DNA from 3 places in the Arthrobacter sp. FW306-07-I genome. Region 3 is predicted to be linked to each of the others. Evidence: riboswitches for the same ligand, from Rfam matches in the RefSeq annotation. Region 3 holds a riboswitch; each other region holds the start of a gene.

Region 1 (6,354 bases), 340 kb from region 3:
CTATCTAAATGCTGGCACTGGTGACCAACGGGTAAATCTCAAGATCGCGTAGGGGCGGGCTTGTTGGTTTCAAATCGAGGAAATCAACGACCGGGCATCCAGTTCTACCCTTCAAGTCTAGCCGCATGGGCGTGGAAACACGGTTTCCTCCCGCCCGGGGCGTTCCGCCGGCCCTTTAGGAGACGAGTTCGAAGTGGATCTCCCGCGTGGTGATGTCTGAGGACACCAGCCGGACCCGGACCTTGGTGCCGGACTCCAGCTCGCCGGCGCAGCGCGCCGTCACTGCGGGTTCGGCAATCTGGATGATCCCGGAGCTGCCGTTGCCGTACTTGCCGTTTTTCCCGTTGCCGTTACTGTTCCCGTTCTGCGGCTTGGACCCGGAGATCACGATCGCGTCGAACTCCTGCCCGATGTGGTTCAGCAGCAGGGCCGCCTCCACGGTATCCAGGGCCAGGCGTTCCATCCGTGACGCCAGTTGGTCCGAGCCTGCCATGATGCCCGGCAGCAGCGGCAGGGCCTCCCGCGCCCAGCCGGGAACATCGCCGCCGTTGCTCAGGGCCTCGCAGATGACCAGCACGAAGCGGTCCACTAACCGGCGCAGCGGCGCGGTGGTGTGGGCATAGGCAGCGCCGATGGCGGACTGGATCCCATCCTCGGGGACGGTCCCGTCGAAGGCGGTGTAGGAGGCTCCGCGGAACAGCATGCCTGCCGAATGCATGATGGCCAGCTGCCGCGGATCGGTGGGGTCCAGGGACCGCAGATACTCGCCATAGCTGACTTCGCCGTCCCATGGCCTGCCCAGCACCCCGGTCTGCAGGCGAAAATGCTTCAGGGACCGTTCGTCCGGGGCCGGCATGGTGCGCAGGATGCCCACCTTGCCCTCCAGCATGAGCTGCGCCGCCGCCATCCCGGTCATCAGCGAAATCTGCGCGTTCCAGTCCTCCACCGGAAGCTGTGGAACAGCGTCAATCCGGTAGCCGCCGTCGGGCAGCTGGACAATCTCCTGCTCAGGCATGTTCAGGCTTGCACCTTCACGCGCCCGTTCCAGTGCCACCCGCTTCAGGCCCACCTCACGGAGCAGCTGGAGCACGGGCGGGGCGGTCCCGGCGTCGAGGGCTGCCTGGGCGCCCCGGTAGCTGAGCTTGTCGCGGCTGCGGACCCGCGCGCGACGGACGCTGACCGTCAGTACGGTTGCTTCGCCGTCGAGCGTGAAATCCCAGACGAAGGCCGAACACTCCTGGCCGGGCAGCAGGCTCCCGGCCCCTTCGCTGATGATCTCCGGGTGAAGCGGGATCCGGCCGTCAGGAGCGTAGAACGTCTGTCCGCGCCGCCGCGTCTCCGCGTCCAGGGGGCCTCCCGGCGCAACGAAGGCTGGAACATCGGCGATCGCGTACATCACGCGGTAGCCATCCCCGTCCAATTCAATGAACACTGCCTGGTCCAGGTCCGTGGAGGACGCCGGGTCGATGGTGACAAACTCGACGGCGGTCAGGTCGTAGGACGGCAGCTGCAGCGCCGCAACGGCAGCCAGGGCGTCTTCCACGGCTTCGGCGGGATAAGGACCCGGAAGCTCAAGCTCCGTCCGCAGCAGGCCCAACGCCTCTTCCAAGGCGTTCTTATGGTCGTGGACGTTGGGAGCCAGCCGATGATGTGACACAAAATTCAGCGTAGCCCCAAGTTCCGCGATTAAGCAGGCTCAGGAACCGGCAGCGTCCAGCGCGTCGAGGAGGGAGGCAGCAGCGGCGGCGGGATCAGGGGCTTCGGTGATGGCCCGGACCACCACGATCCTGCGCGCACCCGCCTCCGCCACATGGCGGACGTTGCCGTGGTCGATGCCGCCGATGGCAAACCAGGGCACCGGGTCCGCAGCCTGCCGTGACGCCTCGGCCGCGTACTTGACCAGTTCGGGACCGACGGCGGCCCTGCCGGGTTTGGTGGGCGTAGCCCAGACGGGGCCCACGCAGAAGTAGTCCAGCCCGGACGGTGCGGCAGTTGCGGCAAGGGCGGCATCCACCTGTTCGGGTGTATGGCTGGAGAGTCCGATGGCGGCGTTGCCGTCGACCAGCGTGCGTGCGGCCGCCAGCGGCAGGTCCTTCTGGCCGATATGGAACACCGGGGCCCCGGAAAGCACAGCGATGTCGGCGCGGTCGTTGACCGCCCACAGCTTGCCGTGCCGCACCGCCACTTCCTTCAGCACAGCCAAAAGGTCCAGTTCCTCGGCTGCCTCGATGGTCTTGTCGCGCAGCTGAATGATGTCCACGCCGCCGGCAAATGCCGCGTCCACGAACTCCGCAAAATCGCCGCGGTCCCGCCGTGCATCGGTGCAGAGATACAGGCGGGCAGCCTTGAGGGCCTCGCTGTCGCGGGCGTTGACAACCTCGGCATTGGCAACTCCGCCGGCCGGAGCGTGGGAACCTGCGGGAAGGGAAGGGGTGGTCGCATTCATGCCTGCAAGCCTAATTCCTCTAAACTGGGGAGGTACTGCGGGAGCCCGCGGCAGCTGTCACAAAGCGCCGGGCTGAGAGGGCGTCAGAGCCGACCGCTTGACCTGATCCGGTTAATGCCGGCGTAGGGAAGGAACCCAGATGCGTACCCCCGGCACCACCCAGCCCTCGTCCGTTGATGCGTCCATTCCCTCCACCCTTCGTGCCGACGTCGCCGTCATTGGCGGGGGAGTGGTGGGACACGGTATCGCCTGGGAAGTGCAGCGTTCCGGACGCTCCGTCGTCCTCATTGACGACGCGCCAGGTTCCGGCGCGAGCTGGGCTGCCGCCGGCATGCTGGCCCCCGTGAGCGAACTGCACTACCAGGAGGAGGACCTCCTGGAACTCATGCTGGAGGCATCGTCACGGTGGCCGGCATTCGCGGCCGCCGTCGCCGATGCATCGGGCACGGATTCCGGATACCTCACGACGCCGACACTCGCCGTGGGTGCCGACGCCGCCGACCGCCGCGCCCTGATGGACCTGCGCACAGTTCAACAGGCGAGCGGGCTGTCCGTGGAACCCTTGACCGTCCGGGAGGCCCGCAAACGCGAACCCCTCCTCAGCCCCGCCATCGCCTGCGCCCTCGATACCCCGGGGGACCACCAGGTGGATCCCCGCCGGCTGGTGGCGGCCCTGCGGCTGGCACTGGCCGGCGGCGTCCGCGAAACGCACCACCTGGCCGTGGCAGGGGCAGTGGACGGTTACGCAGTGCCGGAGCGGGCAAGCGGGCTGTTGTGGGAGGACGGCATCGTTACGGGGGTTCGGCTCGCCGGTGGCGGCACCGTCCTGGCAGCGGAAACCGTGGTGGCCAACGGGCTGCAGGCGGGGGCGCTCGCGGACCTCCCCCATGGCCTCGAGCTGCCCCTGCGTCCCGTCCACGGGGACATCCTCCGGCTTGCAGTGCCCGGCCACCTCCAGCCCCTGGTGACCGCAACGGTGCGGGGACTGGTGCACGGAGTTCCGGTGTACATCGTTCCGCGCCGGGACGGGACCGTGGTGATCGGAGCCACCCAGCGCGAGGACGCCCTGTCCGACGCCGTCAGTGCCGGCGGCGTCTACCAGCTGCTGCGCGATGCCCAGGCGCTGGTGCCCGCGGTCGCCGAGCTCGAACTTCTGGAGTGCACGGCCCGGGCCCGCCCGGGAACCCCGGACAATGCGCCGCTGCTGGGAAGGGTGCCGGTGGACCTGGCCTTAAGAAGCGAAGGGTCCGCAACGGAAGCCGGTTACGTTCCGGGGCTCATCATCGCCACCGGTTTTTTCCGGCACGGCGTCCTGCTCACACCCGCTGCAGCAGCGATCTGCACGGATCTGCTCGACGGAAAAGCCGACCCCCGCTGGGTCCCCTTCCGCCCGGGCCGGTTCTCCGGCCTGGGAACGGCCACCCACGGCCTCCACGACAATGGCACCCACACCAAGGAAACAGCGTGAACATCACCCTCAACGGAAACCCGCACACGGTGGCCGACGGCGCCTCCATCACCACACTCGTCAGCCAGGTCACCGGACGCCCGCTGGCTGACAACGGGCAGGCGACGGACGGCGGGAAGCTGGGCGTCGCCGTCGCCCATAACGCCCAGGTGGTGCCGCGCAGCCAATGGTTCGCCACGGCGCTCGCCGAGGGCGACGACATCGAACTCGTTACAGCAGTACAGGGAGGCTGACGCCATGACCGAAACCAGCACCATCAACCCCGCCGGAAACCCCGGTGCCGGCGACGCCCTGGTGATTGACGGCGTCGCCCTGGAATCCCGCCTCATTATGGGCACCGGCGGGGCGCCCAGCCTGGATGGCCTGGGCGCAGCACTCCTGGCCTCCGGCACCGCCCTGACCACCGTGGCCATGCGGCGCTACTCACCCGCCGAAACCGGCTCGCTGTTCCAGCTGCTGGTGGACCACGGGATCCGGGTGCTGCCCAACACCGCCGGCTGCTTCACCGCCAGGGATGCTGTGCTCACAGCGGAACTCGCGCGGGAAGCCCTGGAAACGGACTGGGTGAAGCTCGAGGTCATCGCCGACGAGCAGACCCTCCTGCCGGACGCCGTGGAGCTCGTGGAAGCCACGGAGCAGCTGGTGAACCGAGGCTTCAAGGTGTTCGCCTACACCAACGATGACCCCGTACTTGCGCTGCGGCTCGAAAACCTCGGCGCCGCCGCCGTGATGCCCCTGGGCGCCCCTATCGGCACCGGCCTGGGGATCCTGAACCCGCACAACATCGAGCTCATCGTTTCGCGTGCGTCGGTTCCGGTGGTCCTGGATGCAGGCATCGGTACGGCGTCGGACGCCGCCCTTGCCATGGAGCTGGGCTGTGACGCCGTACTGCTGGCCACTGCCGTGACGCGGGCGCAGAACCCCGCCCTTATGGGCGAGGCGTTCAAACACGCCGTGATCGCCGGCAGGATGGCCCGGGCGGCCGGGCGCATCCCCCGCAGGGAGCATGCCCTCGCCTCGTCGGCAATGGAGGGCCGGGCGGAGTTCCTCTGACCGCGGACCTTAAACAGCTGTGGCCACCACCCGGATGGGTGGTGGCCACAGGCCGTTTACGGATGCCTTAGCGCCGCAGGATGGCGGTCAGCCGCTCCATGTCGTGGCGGGTGCGGGTGCGGCCCAAATAGACCACAGCACCGATGGCGGCAGCAATGCCAAGGACCATGGGCAGGACCCAGGGGAGCCAGGTCAAGCCGGGCAGATAGCCGAAGCCGGCCGCCATGAGGATGATCCATGCCAGCGCCGCGACAGCCACGGCGATCCCCGCCGGCAGCACGGCGCCGTACTTGGCATGGCGCTTGTCATTGGCCCAGACAATGACACCGCCGGCGGCTGCAACCAGCACCACGATGGTCAACGAAAGCATGGATGCTCCCTTTCAGGCGCAGGCTAGAACTGGCCGAAGCCCACGCGGCGGACCTCTTCTGCCCCGATTTCCACGTACGCCAGGGCATTCCCCGGAACGATGATCAGGCGTCCCTTGTCATCCTTGAGGCGCAGCTCATTGCCTTCGCTGATGGCCTCGCCGACAACCTTGGCCACCGTCTCGGCATCCTGGGTCGATTCCAGTACGATTTCGCGGCCAACGTTCTGAACGCCGATCTTAATTTCCAAGGGGGCCTCCCAGCCTGTGAAGTTCTCGTACTTCTCTACGAGGTGTTGTCTTATTTGTAGTCTAGGACTCTTTGGGGAAGCGAGAGATTCCGCGCCAAGCTAAACGGTAGATGAGGTCGCTGGCCACATCGAGGTCCAGGTTGCCGTCGGTTTCCAGCCAGTACCGGGCGCTGACCTGCGCCATTCCGGCCAGACCGCGGCCCAGCAGTTCCGCCTCGAGATGGGGGAGTTTGGTGTCTTCCGCGATGACCCGTGCAATGGCATCGGCGAAGGTGCGGTTGAAGGTTTCCAGCCGGGAGCTGACGTCGGGGTCGTTGATCAGGTCCGATTCGAAGACCAGCCGGTGGGCCTGGTCGTCGCTGGCGATGAAGTGGAAGTACGCACGCATGACGGCCTGGACGCGTTCGTCATTGTCCGTGGTGGAGTTCAGTGCCCCCAGCATCAGTTCGGTCAGGGACGCCAGGTGGCTTTCCAGCAGGGCGAGGTACAGGTCGCGCTTGGAAGGGAAGTGCTGGTACAGCACCGGTTTGCTCACATGGGCGGTTTCCGCGATCTCGTCCATGGCAGCGCCGTGGTAACCGTTGGCAACGAACACTTCCTGGGCCGCAGCAAGGAGCTGGGCACGGCGCTCATCCCGGGGCAGCCGGGCGGACCGTTGGCCTGCGGGGCGGGAGGGAGTTTGCGGTTCGGCTGCGGGCGGGCGGTCGGCCCGTGCTTCAGGGACCACAGTTATCCTTCTTTCCATTGCAGTTACCTTCACTTTACTGCG
Region 2 (6,354 bases), on a different replicon from region 3:
AGCCGGTCAAAGCATCAACATCTAACCACGACCAATCAGAAAGAAAACCCATGACTACCACCAACGACATCCCAACCCTTCAAGGAACCACGCTGCCCCTCAAGGGCATCCGGCGTGCAGCGGCTAAGCAAATGGTTACCGCATGGCAAGCACCTGCATTTCATCTCACCGTCGAAGTAGATATGACAAACGCCCTCACGGTGAAATCGGTGTCCCCCCAGTCAACCGTGACTGACCGACTCATCTCTGCCGCAGCCACCGCGTTATCGGAAAATCCGGAACTCAACGCCCACTACTCCGAGGAAGGCGTGACCACGTTCGAGGACATCAACATCGGGATCGCGGTCGCAACGGATGCCGGACTGACCGTCCCCGTCATTCACCGTGTACCCAGCATGAGCCTGCCCGACATCGCCCAAAGGCGGCGTGAAGTTGTCGAAAAGGCCCGTGCCAGGAAGCTGGGCATGGCCGACATTTCAGCAGGAACCTTTACCATCTCAAATCTTGGGATGCTCGGCATCGACCGCTTCGATGCGATCATCAACGTCCCACAAGTGGCCATCCTCGCCGTAGCTTCCACACGCCAGCGGTACGTCATGCTGGACGGCCACGCCGAATGGCGCCCCATATCCGAACTCACCCTCACCTGCGACCACCGGGCCGTAGACGGATCCATGGGGGCCGTCTTCCTAAAAAGGCTCAAGGAACTCCTCGAAGCCCCCATCACCACGCCCTAGGCAAGCAACCCCTCACAGAAGGCGATCATGGCGACAGCATCAACTAAAGAGTCCTGCCACTCCCCGGCTTTGAGACAAAACCAGCCCGTCGGACCGCAACACCTGGAGCGTTATGTTGCCCGGAAAGCCCCCGGGCCAACCCGCACCACCACATTAGACCTTCCCAGTTAGGCCCACGAGCTTTCCCATGGGCTGCCATGGTCGTGAACAGCATCCACCCCACGGGCGTTGCGGTGTCGACGTTCCCCCGCCGCCCAGTGAGCTGCCGTGGCAGTCGAGGCTCCGTGCACGGAAAGGTCCTATGCGAGGGCCCGCGGCGGCAGTCGCAGGCCCTCGCCATTTCTAGGGGTTGAGGCGGGCGGGTTCGGGGAGGTAAACCTTGCCACCGGCTTCGCGGAACTCTGCGCTTTTGGCGTTCATGCCCGCGATTACTTCCTGCTCGGATGCTCCACCGAACTGGTCCCGGATGTCTTGGCTGATCCGCATGGAACAGAACTTCGGCCCGCACATCGAACAGAAATGCGCCGTCTTCGCCGGCTCCGCGGGCAGCGTCTCGTCATGGAACTCCTCCGCCGTGACCGGGTCCAGGGACAGCGCGAACTGGTCGCGCCACCGGAACTCGAACCGGGCCTTAGAGAGGGCGTCGTCGCGTTCATGCGCGCCCGGGTGGCCCTTGGCGAGATCCGCTGCATGGGCCGCGATCTTGTACGTGATCACTCCGGTCTTCACGTCATCCTTGTTCGGCAACCCGAGGTGCTCCTTAGGCGTGACGTAGCACAGCATGGCGGTGCCGTACCGGGCAATCTCCGTGGCCCCGATCGCGGAGGTGATGTGGTCATACCCCGGTGCAACATCGGTTACCAACGGCCCCAGGGTGTAAAAGGGTGCCCCGTCGCAGAGTTCCTGCTGACGTTCGACGTTTTCACGGACCAGGTGGAACGGGATGTGACCGGGTCCTTCGACCATGACCTGCACGTCATACTTCCAGGCCCGCTTGGTCAGTTCGGCCAGGGTGTCCAGTTCAGCGAACTGGGCCGCGTCGTTGGCATCCGCCGTGGAACCCGGGCGCAGACCGTCACCCAGGGAGAACGCGACGTCGTACTTGGCGAAAATCTCGCACAGTTCGTCGAAGTGCGTGTAGAGGAAGTTTTCCTGATGGTGCGCCAGGCACCAGCCGGCCATGATCGACCCGCCACGGGACACGATCCCGGTCACCCTGTTGGCGGTCAGCGGAACGTACCGGAGCAGGACCCCGGCGTGGACGGTCATGTAGTCCACACCCTGCTCGCACTGCTCGATCACGGTGTCCCGGTAGATCTCCCACGTCAGCTCGTTGGCCTGCCCGTTGACCTTTTCCAGCGCCTGGTAGATCGGCACCGTGCCAATCGGGACCGGAGAGTTACGGATGATCCACTCACGGGTCGTGTGGATGTCATCGCCCGTGGAGAGATCCATCACCGTGTCGGCGCCCCACTGGGCCGCCCACTGCAGCTTGTCCACCTCCTCGGCAATGGAGGAGGTCACCGCAGAGTTGCCGATGTTGGCGTTGATCTTCACCAGGAACGCCTTACCGATGATCATCGGCTCGGACTCGGGGTGGTTGATGTTGTTCGGAATGATCGCCCGGCCGGCGGCGACTTCGGAGCGGACCAGTTCAACGTCGCAGTTCTCCCGCACCGCCACGAACCGCATCTCCGGGGTGATGATGCCCCGTTTGGCGTAGTGCATCTGGGTGACGGTCCTGCCGTCGACGGCACGCCGGGGAACAGGCTGGGCACCCTTCCACTCGGCCGACGCAGCACCGCGCCGCACCGCGGACCTGCCGTCATCGAGCAGGTTCCGTTCCCGGCCACCGTAAGGCTCGGTATCGGCCCGCAATTCGATCCATTCGGACCGGAACGGCTCCAAGCCCATCACCGGATCACTGCCAGGCCCCGCTGTCCGGTAGACCGTGAAGGGAGGATTCTTCACCCCGTTCGGCGAATCCTCCAAAGCGATCTCCGTGACAGGGACGCTAATGGCGTGTTCCGGGTCATGGGCATACGCGAGCGAATGCGAATTCATGGCGTTCATGAGTGATTTCCTACTTCCTTCGCCGGCATGACCCGGACAGGTTCAACGGTCACGAACTGCATCAGCCCGATCTCAGCCCCTGCACCAGGGCCCCCGTGTGGATGTGACCAACCTTACAGAGCAGTCGGCGAGACGCAACAGGCCCCCACTGACAGTGCTTCCGGGGCGTTGGTCATCTGGGTTATCAACAACCAGCCTTGGCAGCGTAGAAGAATCCACTAATTCCGCTGTCTGAGATCGCCGCAGCAACTCTCTTGAGCTGCCGTGGAGATCTCGGACAGCAGGCCCTCTTAAAAAGATGGTCTACTGAAAGTAGAGATCTGGATGACAGCTCACACCGCCCGAATAGGGCACACCCAAACCTGGCACCGGGCGTCTTGACTTGGGTCCAGAAAGAGGAACTTGGATCCGGGGCCACTGAAAGGCTTGGTCCCGCCTGCGCCCACACCCGGGGCTACTGCTGCAATGGGAGCTACCCCAACGGCTCCCGACCTCCAGCCGTGGCTAACCCCACTTGACCCCAGCTGTGGACGGAATAGAGTCACCACGGTCAGCTTGTCTGAGCCTAAGCACGTTGACGGAGCCTTGGGCATGTAACGGGCTGAATCGACGTCACCTTAAAGGCCATAGTGGAAGGATCCCTGGGATTCTCTATTTCCCGTGGATAGTCTGGGGCAGGACGCCAATTAGCGAGGGTCAGTGAGAACGTGAACGTGATCGAAGCAGCTGCTGCGGTAATCGGCCGGAACAATGTCACCATGTTCGGCCGGGATGATGGGCCTGTGATGATGTTTGCCCACGGTTTTGGCTGCGATCAGGCGATGTGGCGGAAGCTACTGCCCTATTTCGTTGATGATTACCGGCTGGTGCTTTTTGACCATGTTGGTGCAGGGCACTCGGACATCAGTGCCTATGACTGGGAGAAGTACGGAACCCTGGACGGGTACGCGTCGGACCTGCTGGAGATTTGCGCCGCTCTCGGCCTTGAGAACGTCATCCTGGTGGGCCATAGTGTCAGCACGATGATTGCCATGATCGCGGCAGTGCAGGACCCGGACCGTTTCTCCCACCTGGTCCTGCTTGCCCCTTCACCCCGTCATACGGATGACCCCTACGACGGCTACGTGGGCGGATTTTCGCGGGAAGACATCGAGGGCCTGCTGGCATCTCTAGACAGCAACTATTTCGCCTGGGCCGCGGCCGTAGCGCCCATGGTGATGGGCAACCAGCAGGAGCCGGAATTAGCGGAGGACCTGCGGGTGAGCTTCTGCCGGACAGATCCGTCCATCGCACGGCACTTCGCCGGGGTAACCTTCTTTTCCGACTCCCGCCCTGAACTGAAAAAGGTGCGCACCAACTGCCTGATTCTGCAGTGCTCGGACGATCGGCTTGCCCCGCCGGAAGTGGGCGCCTACCTGCACAAGAATGTGCAACACAGCACCCTGACGCAACTCCATGCCACCGGCCACTGCCCCCACCTCAGCGCTCCGGAGGAAACGGCCCGGGCGATTCTGCACTACCTCGACGCCCGCTCGTGACAGGTGCCCCCGGCCCACCCCCGCTCCACTTACGGGTGGGTACTCCCCCAGGGCCTAACGTCATGCTTTCCGTATAGGCGTCATCGCAGAATTCGAACGTTCCCTCATCAAAGAACACCGGAGGGAAGGGATCCCCCTGGCCACGGAGCGCTGCGCCTACAAGGGACCGGAACACCCATATGTCGGAACAGGTACGTCGGAACAGGCTGCAGAACTGGTAGAGCGCGCCGCAACCAGTTCCGAACGCCGTCCTTGCCTCAATGATCTGGGCTTTCCGGGCAGAGAACGCCAGCGGTTGGGCCGGCCGCGCGGTTCAGGTCCCACGGCAGCCCCAGCCGTCTAGGGTGAAAGATATGGAAAGGACCAAGTCCGGGGAACTGGAAGGGCAGAGATCGATCAACGAACTGCTCGACCAACCCATCGGTGACTCACCCGTTCAGTTGGGGCTGCCCATCCTCCTACATGTGAAGCCCGGCCAGTTCCGGCGACTCTCCTGACCCACCACGCCTTCCCACAGGTGCGGCAGCGCCTCGTCGGCTCCTCCAAGGAGGACCGGATCCAAAGATGAAATGTCCCTGAAGCCGAGGTTGGGCCGGTTGTGCACGCTGGCGGGCACGTGGAGCCCTCTGCACAGCTCATAGGCTGTCCCCCCTTGTGTACAACGCGCCCCGATCCTTGCTCCCGCCAAAACCGGCGATGGTCTCCATGCCAGCTCCAGGGAGCAGCTTCTATAGATCGAACTCAGAAGTAGCTCAGAGTCCGTAGACGTTTTTGCGTGTCTCGATGTAGCGTCCCCGGGCCTCGGAGCCCCAGTGTCCGTCGGGTTCGTAGGCCGCTTCAACGCTTCGGTGCCAGTCGGGAAGGCTTCCGGAGGCGGCCCATGCCGCTTGTCTAGCAGCCCCTAGCGCCACGTATTCTTTGGTTGTCGGGATCTCGACGGGCATCCCGAAAATGCTGGCTGCGGCCTGGCGCAGTGCCCTGGACTTCGATCCTCCGCCGATCAGCAGCACTTTATCCGGCGCCACACCGGACTGTTTAAGAATGTCGATGGCGTCGGCCAGTGAATTGAGTACACCCAGAACGGAGGCGCGGGCGAGGTTCTGCGGGGTCATGTTGCTTCTGCGCAGTCCGGTCAGGGATCCGGTCGCGTGGGGAAGGTTGGGGCTCCGCTCCCCGTCCAGATACGGAAGGAATGTCAGCCCTCCTGCGTCCGGGTCGGCGGCCATTGCGAGGGAATCAAGTGCCGACAGGTCTATGTCAAGCATTGAGGCGGTCGCGGTCATGACCCGGGCGGAATTGAGCATGGCCAGGAGGGGTAACTGGTTGCCCGTGGCGTCCGCGAAGCCGGCGACCGCCCCGGTCGGATCCGGGACGGCGGATGGTGTTGTGGTGAAGACGGTTCCGGAGGTTCCGATCGAGACGACGATTTCGCCGGGCCGGACGCCCAGTCCCAGGGCTGCTGCGGCGTTATCACCTGCACCTGCTCCCAGGAGCGCCCCGTCAATTCCCCACCCACTTTGCACGCTTCCGGCCGGTTCGTCAGAGGGCACTACCCGTGGAAGCTGAGGAACGCGTCCGAAGAAGCGTTCCAGCAGGTCGGTTCGGTAGGTGCTGGTCACGGCGGAATAGTAGCCGGTGCCCGAGGCGTCGCTTCGGTCGGTGGTGAACTCGCCGCCCAGAGCGCCGTTGAGCCAGTCATGAGGCAGCACTACTTGTGCGATCCGATTCGCAGCGTCCGGTTCGTTACGTGCCAGCCATGCCAGTTTGGTGATGGTGAACGAAGCGACAGGGACAAGGTTGACGGCGTCGACCCACCTTTCGGGTCCCAGTTCTTCCCGGAGCCGCTCCGCGTCTTCAGCGCTGCGGGTGTCATTCCACAGCAGAGCCTCATACACGGGTGTTCTGGAACTGTCGAGGGCGACCATTCCATGCTGCTGGGCGGCAACACTGACGGCAGCAACGGAACCACCCAGACGGTCCGCGCCGGCTGCCTGCCACGATTCACG
Region 3 (6,354 bases):
TGTTCAAGCAGAGGGTAGTGTTCGTGCACGGCGCCGGAAACTTTGGTGCTGCCGCGTGGCCCCGCCAGCACGGCATGGCACTGTCCTATGACGCCCTGTTCCTCCGGCGGCACGGCTACGATGCCGTCGCGGAGCCGCTGGAGTCCTCCTTCGCCGCAGACACCGCCATCATCCTGCGCTCCCTCGCCGATGACGGCCGCGGCGCCGCCGGCGGGCACGTTGTGGCCCATTCCCAAGGGGCAATCGCCGCCATGATGGCCGCGGTGGAACGCCCGGACCTGGTCTTCTCATTGACCCTGGTGGAACCGGCGTGCCTGTCGCTGACCGCGGAACTGCCGGCCACAGCCGCCCACATCAGCTTGATGCAGCCCCTCTTCGAGGTGCGCCACCAGCTAAGTGACGAGGACTTCCAGCGCGAATTCGTCCGCCGGGTCTACGCCACGGACCTCCAGGAGCCGGCCACCGCCGAGGAGAAGAGGTCCGCCCGCAGGCTCCGGCTCCAGTCGCCGTCGTGGGAGGCGCCGCTGCACATCGTCCCCGGCGTGCCCACGCTGGTCCTGACCGGCGGCTGGGAGCCGCTGTATGAGGAAATCGCCGGGTACCTCCGGGAAACCGGCGCCCTGCACCGCGTTGCCGCGGGAGGGCACCGGCCCCAGGACTCCCCGGAGGGGGACCAGGCAATCCGGCAGTTCATTCGACAGGTCAGCCGGAGCCAGCCGGCCCGGGCGTCCTAGCTTTCCGCGGGAACCCGCAGCTCCGGCAGGTACACCTTGCCGCCCGCGGCCAGGAACTCCTCGCTCTTCTCCCGCATCCCCGATGCCACGCCGGCAAGCGCCGCTTGGGCCTCCGCGGAGCCGAATTCATCACGGATGTCCTGGCTGATCCGCATGGAGCAGAACTTAGGCCCGCACATCGAGCAGAAGTGCGCCGTTTTGGCGGGCTCGGCCGGCAGCGTCTCATCGTGGAACGCCTCGGCGGTGACAGGGTCCAGGGACAGCGCGAACTGGTCCCGCCAGCGGAACTCGAAACGGGCCTTGGACAGCGCATCGTCCCGCTCGTGCGCGCCCGGGTGGCCCTTGGCCAGGTCCGCAGCATGGGCGGCGATCTTGTAGGTGATCACGCCGGTCTTCACGTCGTCCTTGTTGGGCAGGCCCAGGTGTTCCTTCGGGGTGACGTAGCAGAGCATCGCGGTCCCGTACCGGGCAATCTCGGTGGCACCGATGGCCGACGTGATGTGGTCATAGCCCGGGGCAACATCAGTCACCAGCGGGCCCAGGGTGTAGAACGGCGCGCCCTTGCACAGCTCTTGCTGGCGCTCGACGTTTTCCCGGACCAGGTGGAAGGGGACGTGGCCAGGGCCTTCCACCATCACCTGCACGTCGTATTCCCAGGCGCGCTGCGTCAGCTCGGCCAGCGTGTCCAGCTCCGCGAACTGGGCGGCGTCGTTGGCGTCAGCGGTGGAACCGGGGCGCAGACCGTCACCCAGGGAAAACGCAACGTCGTACTTCGCGAAGATCTCGCATAGCTCATCGAAGTGCGTGTACAGGAAGTTTTCCTGGTGGTGGGCCAGGCACCAGCCGGCCATGATCGAGCCGCCGCGCGAGACGATGCCCGTTACGCGGTTGGCTGTGAGCGGGACGTACCGCAGCAGCACGCCGGCGTGGATGGTCATGTAGTCAACGCCCTGCTCGCACTGTTCAATGACAGTGTCGCGGAAAATCTCCCATGTCAGCGCGTTGGCCTCGCCGTTGACCTTTTCCAGGGCTTGGTAGATCGGCACTGTCCCGATGGGGACGGGGGAGTTCCGGATGATCCATTCCCTGGTGGTGTGGATGTCGTCGCCGGTGGACAGGTCCATGACGGTGTCGGCGCCCCACTGGGTGGCCCACTGCAGCTTGTCCACCTCCTCCGCGATGGAGCTGGTGACCGCGGAGTTGCCGATGTTGGCGTTGATCTTCACCAGGAAGGCCTTGCCGATGATCATCGGCTCGGACTCGGGATGGTTGATGTTGCTGGGGATGATCGCGCGGCCGGCGGCCAGCTCGCTGCGGACCAGCTCGACGTCGCAGTTTTCCCGCAGCGCCACGAACCGCATTTCCTGGGTGATGATGCCCTGCCGGGCATAGTGCATCTGCGTCACTGTCCGGCCGTCGACGGCGCGGCGGGGCACCGGCCGGGCGCCCTTCCATTCTGCAGAGGCGGCACCCCGGCGGACTGCCGAGCGGCCGTCATCGAGCAGGTTGCGCTCCCTGCCGGTGTACGCCTCGGTGTCTGCCCGTGCCTCAATCCACTCCGAACGGAAGGGCTGAAGGCCCCGGACGGGGTCGCTGCCCGGCCCCGCTGTCCGGTAGGTGCGGAACGGTTCGTTGGGCCGGCCGTTGGGGGATGGCTCAAGGGAAATTTCCGTTACCGGCACCCGGATCCCGGCGCCGGGATCTTCGATGAAGGCCAGCGAATGCGACTTCAGGGACTGGGTCGCCTGGAGTGTTGTCTGAGCGTCCGTTCTTGTTTCTGCCTGGATTTGGGCAGCGTTCAACTGGGTGTTTTGTGTACTCAAGGGAATACTCACTTCCTTCGCCGGCATTACCCGGACAGGTTCAACGGTCGCAGGCCGCGTCAGCCCGATCTCAGCCCCTGCAGGGGCACCCGTGTGGTCAGGAACGAAGCTACCACAGGCCCCTGGGACGGCGTTGTCACAATCCGCGGTGCTAGCCTGTCCGGGCAGCGAAAGGAAGTCCTGATGCCACAAGTGATTGAATTCAGCGGACCGGTCCTGACCGGTCCGGACACCGTCCGGAACGGGCTCTGGTCAGTGGACGGCAGGCTCAGCTTCAACAAGCCTGCGGAGGAGCCGGGCAGGGTCCTCCATGGCTGGGTACTGCCGGGTTTCGTTGACGCGCACTGCCACATCGGGCTGGGACCGGGCGGCCCCGTTGAAGCCGCCACGGCTGCGGAGCAGGCCCTGGCTGACCTCAACGCAGGAACCCTGCTGGTCCGTGACGCCGGTTCACCGGCCGACACCCGCTGGATGCAGGGCGGCAGGGATTTCCCGCTGCTGATCCGTGCCGGGCGGCACATCGCCCGAACGCGGCGCTACCTGCGCGGCTTCGCGGAGGAAGTGGAGCCGGAGGGCCTCGTGGAGGCCGTCCGCAAGCAGGCGCGCGACGGCGACGGCTGGGTCAAGCTGGTGGGGGACTGGATTGACCGCGGCGCCGGTGACCTGGCCCCTTCCTTTCCCGCCGCCGTCGTCCGTGACGCCGTCCAGGCAGCGCATGACGAAGGTGCCCGGGTGACCGCCCACTGTTTCGCCGAGGACACCCTGGACCTGATGCTGGATGCCGGAATCGACTGCATTGAACATGCCACGGGCCTCCTGCCCCGCCACCTGCCCCGGTTCGCCGAACAGGGCATACCGATCGTGCCCACCCTCATCAATATCGCCACCTTTCCGGACATCGCGGCGCAGGCGGATTCCAAGTTCCCGCGCTACGCCGCCCACATGCGCGCCCTGTGGGAACGCAGGCTGGAACGGGTGGCCGAGGCCCACGCAGCCGGCGTGCGCATCTTTGCCGGAACCGATGCCGGCAGCACAATCCGCCACGGCAGGATCGCGGACGAAATCCTTGAACTGCACGGCGCCGGCCTGCCAATGACTGCAGCACTGGATGCCGCATGCTGGGCCGCCCGGACCTGGCTGGGGGCGGGCGTCCTGGCGGAAGGAGCGCGGGCCGACGCGGTGGTGTGCCGGGAAGACCCCCGGGCCGTGCCGGAGACCATCAGGTCGCTTGAGCATGTGGTGCTGGGCGGCCGCATCATCCGCTGACCAGAGGGCCCTTGGGGACTTGGAATAAATTGAAGGTTCAAGTAATTTTAATGTGTGACAGGCCGCCATTGGGACGGCCTCCAACACAAGGAGCCATCAATGACCGCAGCAGCCAGCAGCCAGGATCTTCTTCCTGCCGACCTCGCCATGGGCACCGTGATGCTCAAGGTGGGCGACATGAAGCTCATGGCCGACTACTACCAGCGCGCGCTGGGACTCGAGGTGGTGGCTGAGCAGGACGGCGGACTCTACCTTGGCCGGCTCGGCAGGCCGCTGGTCCACCTGGCCCCGGCGCCGGGACTGCATATTCCCGGCAGGGGAGAGGCGGGCCTGTTCCACACCGCCCTGCTGTTCGAAGACCAGGCTTCCCTGGCCGCCACCGTCGCCACGGCCGCCCAGTACGAGCCGCGGTCCTTCACCGGCAGCGCCGACCACTTGGTGAGCGAGGCCTTCTATTTCACCGACCCCGAGGGCAACGGCATTGAACTGTACTGGGACCGCCCGCGCAGCAACTGGTCCTGGAACGGGACGGACGTCGTCATGGACAGCCTTGCCCTCCCGCCGCAGCGCTACCTGGAGCAGTACCTCACCGAAGAGTCGCTGGAAGGCCAGCGCCGGACAACCGCAGGCGTTGGCCACGTGCACCTCCAGGTGGGTGACGTCCAGGCCGCCCGGGACTTCTACGTGGGAACCCTCGGCTTCGAAAAGACGGCCGGCTGGCACGGGCAGGCATTGTTTGTTTCCGCCGGCCGCTACCACCACCACATGGCAATGAACGTCTGGAACAGCCGCGGTGCCGGGCCGCGCAAGGACACCCTGGGGCTCGGTGAGGTGCTGATTGAAGTTCCTTCAGGGGACGACGTCGGGGCGCTGGCGGACCGCCTCAAGGTTGCCGGAGTGGCCTCGCACCACACCGGTGCCGAGCTCCGCTTCGAGGACCCGTGGCGCAACCGGATCCGGGTAGCCGTCCGCTGACGGGTGGACTTGGCCCCCGTTTGCACGGCGGGGCAGCACAGAAAGGGTCCGGCGTGCGCGGGCAGGCGGGCAACTACTAGGCTGATCCCGTACGGCCGGGCAGCGCCCGGCGCGCTGTCCCGCCAACGGAAGAAGGGCAACCCCATGGGCTTCACCGAGATCTTTGTCGCCACCCATGACGCCGCGCTGAAACGCGCCGGCATCCTCGACGAGGGCAGCGGCTCCGCGGCTGGCGGCCCTGCCGCCCATGCGGTGCGGATCCAGGGAATCAGCGACTTCGAGGTTGAGCAGCTGGGCGACCTGGCGGGAACGGCCGTCCACGCGGGCGGCGCCGACTACGAGCTGACCATGGTGGACGTTGCCAGCGATTCGCTCCTCGCCGTGCCGCCGGCTATGGTCCGCGCCCTGGCGGATCTGCTCTCATACGAAACCGAAGGCGAAGGCAACGTCCTCGACGACGTTGCCGAACAGTGGGCCGCCCAGGAGGACATGCCCTTCGACACAGGCCAGGCCCGGACCTATGTGCAGCAACTGGCGCAGCTCGCCGCCGGAATCGACGATTCAGAACGGACCGGACTGTACGTCTGGTCCGCCTGAGCCGGGTCCTGGAACCCTTCGGCGCTCCCCGTATGGCCGGCGCGCCAGCCACGCCCGCGCCAAGTCGAATTAACCGCGCTCATCTGGCACAATGGACAGGTACTCGATCTGCGCGGCCCCTCTCTCCGCGTCCGGATCCTGTCCCTCGAGCCCGCAAGTACGGCCCGCCCCACGGGTGCAGAAAGCCGGGTTCACCCCTTTTCTGAAACAGGAGTGACCACAAAAGTGGCCGTAAAGATTCGCCTTAAGCGCTTCGGTAAGATGCGCGCACCGTACTACCGCATCGTCGTCGCGGACTCACGCACCAAGCGTGATGGCCGTGCCATCGAGGAGATCGGCAAGTACCACCCCACCGAAGAGCCCTCATACATCGAGGTCAACTCAGAGCGTGCCCAGTACTGGCTGTCCGTCGGCGCCCAGCCGTCCGAGCAGGTTGCCGCGATCCTGAAGATCACCGGTGACTGGCAGAAGTTCAAGGGCCTGCCGGGCCAGGAAGGCACCCTCAAGACCAAGGTCGAGAAGGAATCCTTCGTCGCCCCGGAGAAGGGCTCGGTCATCATCCCGGAAGCCATCACCAAGAAGGCCTCCAAGTCTGACGCTGCCGAGGCCCCTGCCGACGCCGAAGCTGAGACCACCGAGGCTGAGTAGATTGCTGGCAGAAGCGCTGGAGCACCTGGTCCGTGGAATCGTCGATTCCCCGGATGACGTCAAGGTCAGTTCGAAGAACAACCGCCGCGGGGATACCCTCGAGGTGCGCGTTCACCAGGATGACCTCGGACGGGTGATCGGCCGCCAGGGCCGCACGGCACGCGCACTGCGCACCGTGGTGGCAGCACTGGCCGGTGGCGAACCGGTACGCGTCGACGTCGTCGACACCGACCGCCGCCGCTGAGCGCTCGGCAACATTCAGTTCTTGCTCCGGCCCCTCCACCATCAGGTGGAGGGGCCGGTTTGCTTTC

Evidence for each region. Region 3 has a riboswitch for thiamine pyrophosphate ahead of thiC (phosphomethylpyrimidine synthase ThiC). Riboswitches for the same ligand answer to the same signal wherever they lie in the genome.
Region 1: another riboswitch for thiamine pyrophosphate. It lies ahead of thiO (glycine oxidase ThiO); the one in region 3 lies ahead of thiC (phosphomethylpyrimidine synthase ThiC).
Region 2: another riboswitch for thiamine pyrophosphate. It lies ahead of thiC (phosphomethylpyrimidine synthase ThiC); the one in region 3 lies ahead of thiC (phosphomethylpyrimidine synthase ThiC).

Annotation. Positions count from the first base shown of each region.
Region 1 covers NZ_CP084550.1:2,953,124-2,959,477, reverse strand. The annotation lists gene LFT46_RS13630 (RNB domain-containing ribonuclease) at 176-1,657, opposite strand; gene thiE (thiamine phosphate synthase) at 1,697-2,446, opposite strand; TPP riboswitch at 2,474-2,592, shown strand; gene thiO (glycine oxidase ThiO) at 2,586-3,914, shown strand; gene thiS (sulfur carrier protein ThiS) at 3,911-4,147, shown strand; gene LFT46_RS13610 (thiazole synthase) at 4,152-4,967, shown strand; gene LFT46_RS13605 (hypothetical protein) at 5,035-5,337, opposite strand; gene LFT46_RS13600 (DUF3107 domain-containing protein) at 5,361-5,585, opposite strand; gene LFT46_RS13595 (TetR/AcrR family transcriptional regulator) at 5,647-6,312, opposite strand.
Region 2 covers NZ_CP084551.1:91,824-98,177, reverse strand. The annotation lists gene lpdA (dihydrolipoyl dehydrogenase) at 1-25, shown strand, start outside; gene LFT46_RS21120 (dihydrolipoamide acetyltransferase family protein) at 51-737, shown strand; gene thiC (phosphomethylpyrimidine synthase ThiC) at 1,080-2,810, opposite strand; TPP riboswitch at 2,808-2,917, opposite strand; gene LFT46_RS21110 (alpha/beta fold hydrolase) at 3,524-4,348, shown strand; gene LFT46_RS21100 (hypothetical protein) at 4,702-4,845, shown strand; gene xylB (xylulokinase) at 5,101-6,354, opposite strand, start outside.
Region 3 covers NZ_CP084550.1:2,616,189-2,622,542, reverse strand. The annotation lists gene LFT46_RS12160 (alpha/beta fold hydrolase) at 1-734, shown strand, start outside; gene thiC (phosphomethylpyrimidine synthase ThiC) at 731-2,557, opposite strand; TPP riboswitch at 2,553-2,660, opposite strand; gene LFT46_RS12150 (amidohydrolase family protein) at 2,741-3,823, shown strand; gene LFT46_RS12145 (VOC family protein) at 3,923-4,798, shown strand; gene LFT46_RS12140 (hypothetical protein) at 4,943-5,395, shown strand; gene rpsP (30S ribosomal protein S16) at 5,621-6,043, shown strand; gene LFT46_RS12130 (RNA-binding protein) at 6,045-6,287, shown strand.